DNA from 3 places in the Pseudomonas silensiensis genome. Region 2 is predicted to be linked to each of the others. Evidence: predicted binding sites of a transcription regulator. Region 2 holds the regulator's gene; each other region holds the start of a gene.
The links. The regulator FliA, encoded in region 2, starts transcription of late flagellar genes. The targets are predictions, from matches to a motif close to CTAAAGTTTNNNNNNNNNNNGCCGNTAA.
Positions count from the first base shown of each region.

Region 1: the regulator FliA is predicted to act here: its motif matches at 633-660, upstream of QF010_RS07955 (methyl-accepting chemotaxis protein).
Region 3: the regulator FliA is predicted to act here: its motif matches at 1,114-1,141, upstream of QF010_RS28620 (methyl-accepting chemotaxis protein).

Region 1 is NZ_JBNDJH010000004.1:289,350-291,613, reverse strand. It holds gene QF010_RS07960 (undecaprenyl-diphosphate phosphatase) at 1-493, opposite strand, end outside; gene QF010_RS07955 (methyl-accepting chemotaxis protein) at 788-2,264, shown strand, end outside.
Region 2 is NZ_JBNDJH010000014.1:5,323-7,586, forward strand. It holds gene fleN (flagellar synthesis regulator FleN) at 1-617, shown strand, start outside; gene fliA (RNA polymerase sigma factor FliA) at 614-1,354, shown strand; gene QF010_RS19890 (chemotaxis response regulator CheY) at 1,521-1,892, shown strand; gene QF010_RS19895 (protein phosphatase CheZ) at 1,923-2,264, shown strand, end outside.
Region 3 is NZ_JBNDJH010000027.1:58,494-60,757, reverse strand. It holds gene clpB (ATP-dependent chaperone ClpB) at 1-328, shown strand, start outside; tRNA gene QF010_RS28640 (tRNA-Asn) at 627-702, shown strand; tRNA gene QF010_RS28635 (tRNA-Pro) at 712-788, shown strand; tRNA gene QF010_RS28630 (tRNA-Lys) at 794-869, shown strand; tRNA gene QF010_RS28625 (tRNA-Pro) at 965-1,041, shown strand; gene QF010_RS28620 (methyl-accepting chemotaxis protein) at 1,209-2,264, shown strand, end outside.

The DNA of each region.
Region 1 (2,264 bases), on a different contig from region 2:
AAGTTCCGGGAATCATTGCCAGGCACTGGGCGAAGCCGACTTTCAGGGCGTCTTTCCAGGTGATGTCATCAACCGTTTCGGCATGCACTTCATGCTGACGCTTTTCGGCCCACAACATGATGATCCCGCCCACAACCAACGCCGTCGCGACGGTGATCGGGTTGAACAGGTATTGGTGGATCAAATCGGAAAAAATCACCCCCAATACCACGGCCGGCAGGAAGGCGATCAGCAGGTTCGCGGTAAAGCGTCGAGCGCTCGGCTGCGTCGGCAAACCGATAACCACATCGAAAATCTTGCGGCGAAACTCCCACACCACCGCCAGAATCGCCCCCAACTGAATAATGATGTTGAAGGCCATGGCCCGTTCGCCGCCGAAGTCGAGCAGGTCAGCCACGATGATCTGGTGGCCGGTACTGGAAATCGGCAAAAACTCCGTCAGCCCTTCTACAACCCCAAGTATCAATGCCGAAAAGGCAGTCCAAAGATCCATCAATCCCCCAAGAAGCCATGCGCCACGGCATGCCCCGTTAATATTTGTTCAGAACGTTTACTGCGATCAGCCTAGCTGAAGTCCCGCGCGCACAGGATCCAGACGGAACCATCAAAATTCCGTGAAAAATCAACTTGGACTCAGGTTTTTCCGCGCGGGGCCGAAATCCTATCAGACAAGCCCGATTAGCGCTGCCGCGTTATTGGACTTGGGTCGGATATGACCGATCGGCAAAGTGTGGTTGGATGCTGGCGATCATTTATTACAAGAAAAAGAAACCGGAGTGACAGCGTTATGAACAGCTTGCGCAGTATGTCGATCAGCCGACGTTTGTGGCTCATCTTGATCGTGGCCGTCCTGATGCTATTGACGTTGGGCGTCTTGATGCTCAAGCAGATTCACGATGACCTGTACCACGCCAAGGCTCAGAAAACCCAGCATGTGGTGCAAACCGCCAGTGGCATTCTGACCTATTACCACGACCTCGAAACTGCCGGCACCCTCACCCGCGACGCTGCGCAGAAGCAGGCATTGAGCGCCGTTCGTGGTTTGCGTTATGACCAGAACGACTACTTCTGGATCAATGACCTGACGCCGGTGATGATCATGCACCCGGCCAACCCGAAGCTCGATGGCCAGAACCTCTCGGCGATTCGCGACCCGGACGGTTTTGCCCTGTTTAACGAAATGGTCGCCGTCGCCAAGTCCAAGGGTGCCGGCACCATCGACTATCGCTGGCCAAAACCGGGCGCCAGCGCGCCTGTAGAAAAAACCTCCTACGTCAAACTGTTCGAGCCTTGGGGTTGGGTGATCGGTTCGGGCGTGTATATCGATGACATGCAGGCCGAGTTCTATGGCCAGGTCTGGAAGGCCTCGTTCATAGGGCTGGTGATCGCCCTGATCATGGCGCTGCTGGTGATCCTGATTGCCCGCAGCATCGTGCGTCCACTGCAGGAAACCGTGAACGCCATGGCCAACATCGCCAGTGGCGAGAGCGATCTGACCCGCAGCCTCGATACCCATGGCCAGGATGAAGTCACGCAACTGGCACGCCACTTCAACGCCTTCACCGCCAAGCTGCGACTGGTGATCAGGGAACTGCAAGTGTCCGCCAGTGCCCTGGGCCAGTCTTCCAGCGAACTGGGCAACGACGCCGCGCAGGCCCAGCAACGCAGTCAGCAACAGTCCCAGCAAATGGAACTGGTGGCCACGGCAATCAATGAAGTGACGTATGGCGTACACGACGTCGCGAAAAACGCCGAGCACGCCGCCAGCGAAATGCGCGATGCCGAGTCTCAGGCGCAGCAAGGCCAGGTCAACATCGATGGCAGCCTGCAACAGATCGACAAGCTGTCGTCGACCATCGACCAGGCGGTGGAAGTGATTCGTACCCTGGCCGCCGAAAGCACGCAGATCGGCAGCGTCCTCGAAGTGATCCGCTCCATCGCCGAGCAAACCAACCTGCTGGCCCTCAACGCGGCCATCGAAGCCGCCCGGGCCGGCGAGCAAGGTCGGGGTTTTGCGGTGGTGGCCGACGAAGTGCGACTGCTGGCCCAGCGTACCCAGAAGTCCACGGCCGAGATCCAGTCGATGATCGAACGCCTGCAAAGTCACTCCGAAGCGGCGGTCAAAGTGATCAGCGACAGCAGCCGTGCTTCGCAGTTGACCATCGAACAGGCCGGCCTGGCCGGTGCAAGCCTGAATGCCATTGCCCAGGCGCTGCGCAACCTCAACGGATTGAACGCCTCCATCGCCAGCGCAACCTTGCAAC
Region 2 (2,264 bases):
AGCTGCGCGACGTACTGTTGCAGGGCCCTGGCGGTATTCGAATCGTCCCGGCCGCGTCCGGCACACAGAGCATGGTTCATTTAAGCCCGGCCCAACACGCCGGCCTGATCCAGGCGTTCAGCGATATCGGTGACAACCTCGACGTGCTGGTGATCGACACCGCTGCGGGCATTGGTGACTCGGTAGTCAGTTTCGTTCGTGCAGCGCAAGAAGTCTTGCTGGTGGTCTGCGACGAGCCGACCTCGATCACCGATGCCTACGCACTGATCAAACTGCTGAACCGCGATTACGGCATGAACCGCTTCCGCGTCCTGGCCAACATGGCCCAGAGCCCGCAGGAAGGGCGCAACCTGTTCGCCAAGTTGACCAAGGTCACGGATCGCTTCCTTGACGTCGCCTTACAATACGTCGGCGCGGTGCCTTACGACGAAAGTGTGCGCAAGGCTGTGCAGAAACAGCGCGCCGTCTACGAAGCCTTCCCTCGGTCCAAGTGCTCACTGGCGTTCAAGGCGATTGCACAGAAGGTCGATACCTGGCCGCTACCTGCCAACCCGCGTGGGCACCTGGAGTTTTTCGTCGAGCGCCTCGTGCAACAAACGGCAGGACCGGTGCTATGACAGCCAGTGGCTACGACCTCTACAAGAAGTCGGCACGTGACGCGCAGTACGAGCTGATCGAGCGTTACGCGCCACTGGTTAAACGCATTGCCTACCACTTGCTGGCGCGTTTGCCCGCCAGTGTTCAGGTTGAAGATCTGATCCAGGCCGGGATGATCGGCCTGCTTGAAGTATCGACCAAATACGACGCCAGCAAAGGCGCGAGTTTCGAGACGTACGCGGGCATTCGAATCCGTGGCGCGATGCTCGATGAAGTACGCAAGGGGGACTGGGCGCCACGTTCGGTCCACCGCAATACCCGGATGGTCAGCGACGCAATTCGCTCGATTGAAGCTAAAACCGGTCGTGACGCTAAAGATCACGAGGTTGCGGCCGAACTCCAATTGAGTCTCGACGATTATTACGGGATTTTGAACGACACCCTGGGCAGCCGGCTATTCAGTTTCGACGATCTGTTGCAGGACGGCGAACACGAAGGGCTGCACGAGGATGGCGCCAGTGCTCATCTCGAGCCGTCACGCGATCTGGAAGATGAACGCTTCCAGGCGGCGCTGGCGGACGCGATTGCCAATTTGCCGGAGCGTGAGCGACTGGTGTTGGCGCTGTACTACGACGAAGAGTTGAATCTCAAGGAAATCGGTGAGGTCCTGGGGGTCAGCGAATCTCGGGTCAGCCAGTTACACAGCCAGTGCGCGGCCCGCTTGCGGGGGCGTTTGGGGGAGTGGCGAGCGCGCTGAAGGCAGTGTGGGGACACTGCGAGCGGGACCGGTGTGGGATTAGCTGCACCGGTCGCGATTTGTTGTGCTCCAGACAGTCATCGAGTGCATTGCCGGATTGATTGAAATGGCGCGTCCAGGTGCTGGGCGCGTTTAAGACTGCTTGGAGGTCGAATTGGACAAGAACATGAAAATCCTCATCGTTGATGACTTCTCAACGATGCGGCGGATCATTAAAAACCTGTTGCGTGACCTTGGGTTCACCAACACGGTCGAGGCCGACGATGGCACTACTGCCATTCCGGTTCTCAACAGCGGCAGCATCGACTTTCTGGTAACAGACTGGAACATGCCTGGCATGACCGGTATCGACCTGCTGCGTCACGTGCGTGCCGATGAAAAGCTCAAGCACCTGCCGGTGCTGATGGTGACCGCTGAAGCCAAGCGCGAGCAGATCATCGAGGCAGCCCAGGCCGGAGTTAACGGCTATGTGGTCAAGCCCTTCACGGCCCAGGCGTTAAAAGAAAAAATCGAGAAGATTTTCGAACGCATCGGTTGATGTGCGAAGCCACTGCGCCACGGGGGAGCTATGGAGCATAACGAGTCTTCACAGAGCGATTTCGAATCGACTCTGAAAAAACACGCGGTCGAACTGGTCGACAGCCTTGAAAAAGGCAGGTTCGGCGACGCTGTGCAACTGATCCATGAGCTCAATCAGACCCGTGATCGTGGCCTGTATCAGGAAGTGGGCAAGCTCACTCGCGAGCTGCATAGCGCGATCGTCAATTTCCAGATTGACCCGCACATGCCGCAAGCCGAGGAAGTCTCGCAGATCACGGACGCCACCGAGCGTCTGGGTTATGTGGTCAAGCTGACCGAGGCTGCTGCCAACCGCACCATGGACCTGGTGGAAAACGCCACGCCGCTGGTC
Region 3 (2,264 bases), on a different contig from region 2:
CTTCCGGCCGGAGTTCATCAACCGGGTCGATGAAGTGGTGATCTTCGAACCGTTGGCTCGGGATCAGATCGCAGGTATTACCGAGATCCAGTTGGGTCGCCTGCGCAGTCGCCTGACCGAACGCGAGCTGAAGCTTGATCTCAGCCCTGAGGCCATGGATAAGCTGATCGCGGTGGGTTACGACCCGGTTTACGGCGCGCGGCCGCTCAAACGAGCGATCCAGCGCTGGATCGAGAACCCGCTGGCGCAGCTGATTCTGTCTGGTCGTTTCATGCCGGGCGATACCGCCAAGGGTGTCGTGGAGAACGACGAAATCGTCTTCGTCTGATCCACGGCGGCAGCAAAATTGAAGAGGCCTCGCATTGTGAGGCCTTTTTTTCGCCAGGCTGTTGAACTTAAAGGAAAAGGCTTGTAAAGTGCGCCCCGCAGTAAGTCGCCCTGAAGGGTTCCAGCTCCCCAAGCAGGAATCTGAAATAAGTTGCAAATCATTAACTTGAAAGCAATTTAGGGGGTTGACAGAGGTGCTTAAGATTGTAGAATAGCGCGCCTCAGACACACGAACGCAGCGATGCGAACGGGTCGAAGAGGTGAAGCAAGCTTCACAGTTGTAAATTGAAATATGTTGTTCCGTGATAGCTCAGTCGGTAGAGCAAATGACTGTTAATCATTGGGTCCCAGGTTCGAGTCCTGGTCACGGAGCCAATTTCAAGCCGGGGTATAGCGCAGTCCGGTAGCGCGCCTGCTTTGGGAGCAGGATGTCAGGAGTTCGAATCCCCTTACCCCGACCATTTTTGGGTCGTTAGCTCAGTTGGTAGAGCAGTTGGCTTTTAACCAATTGGTCGTAGGTTCGAATCCCACACGACCCACCATTTTTGAAACCAGTTCACGCTGGGATCAGATCTTAAGATCAGACGCCAAAAGCTCTGTTCGCAGAAGGCGCCTTTAAAAGGTGCCTTTTTTTTACCGGGGTATAGCGCAGTCCGGTAGCGCGCCTGCTTTGGGAGCAGGATGTCAGGAGTTCGAATCCCCTTACCCCGACCATATTAAAAATCCTCGTATCGAAAGATACGGGGATTTTTTTTGTCTTCGATTTTTTATCTTCGAGAAACAACACTTCAGTCATCGTACAACTTGCCGATAACGAGGCGACGGGGTACTGCCGAAACAACGCCCCTTATCCAGGCCACTACAAGAAAAAGGCGTTCGTTATGGTGCTTCGTCAGTTAAATATCGCTCCTCGGGCAGCCTTGGGGTTTGCCCTGATTGCCGTATTGGTCGCTTTGCTCGGGATTTTTGCCCTGGGGCAGATGTCGAGCATTCGTGACAGTGAGGTGGCGGTGGAGAAACAATGGCTGCCGAGCATTCGCGGCGGTGACGAGATCCGCGAAATCATGCTGCGCATCCGCACTATTTCCCTGCGCATGGCACTGGATCAGGATCCGAAGAACATATCTGTCTACCGTGGCCAGATGGACACCCGCGACAAAGAGTTGAGCCAGAAGATTGCGGCTTATGATCAGTTGGTCAACACCGCCGAAGGCAAGGCCTTGTATGACCAGTTCAAAACCACCTTCGCGGCTTATCGCTCCGGTATTGCTCAATCGTTCTCCCTGGCCGAACAGGGTCGCCGTGACGAACTGACCAAACTGCTGCTGATCGATATGAAAACCGTGGTCGATGGTTCGGGCAAACAGCTCACTGACCTGGCGGATCTGTTCGCCAAACAAGTCGCCGCGGAGAGCCAGAAATCTGCAGCGCATTACGAAACATCGCGGATGATCGTCAGCCTGTTTATCGCATTGGCGGCATTGGCCACCGTCGGCCTGGCCATGCTGCTGACCCGCAGCATCGTCAAACCGTTGAACGAAGCGCTGAATGCCGCAGAAAACGTGGCACGAGGCGACCTGACGCGCCCCATCGAAACCCATGGCAACGATGAAGTGAGTCGCTTGCTCAAGGCGTTGGCGACCATGCAGCGCAACCTGCGTGAAACCTTGCAAGGTATCAGCGGCTCGGCCGCGCAATTGGCGACAGCGGCTGACGAGTTGAATGCGGTCACCCTCGACAGCACGCAGAACCTGCAACAGCAGAACAACGAGATCGAACAAGCGGCCACCGCTGTCACTGAAATGACCACCGCGGTGGAGGAGGTCGCGCGCAACGCGGTGTCGACCTCCGACGCCACGCGCCAATCCAGTGAGTCCGCACACGCCGGCCAGGAGCGGGTCAGCGAAACAGTCACGGCCATCGGCGCCCTGGCCAGC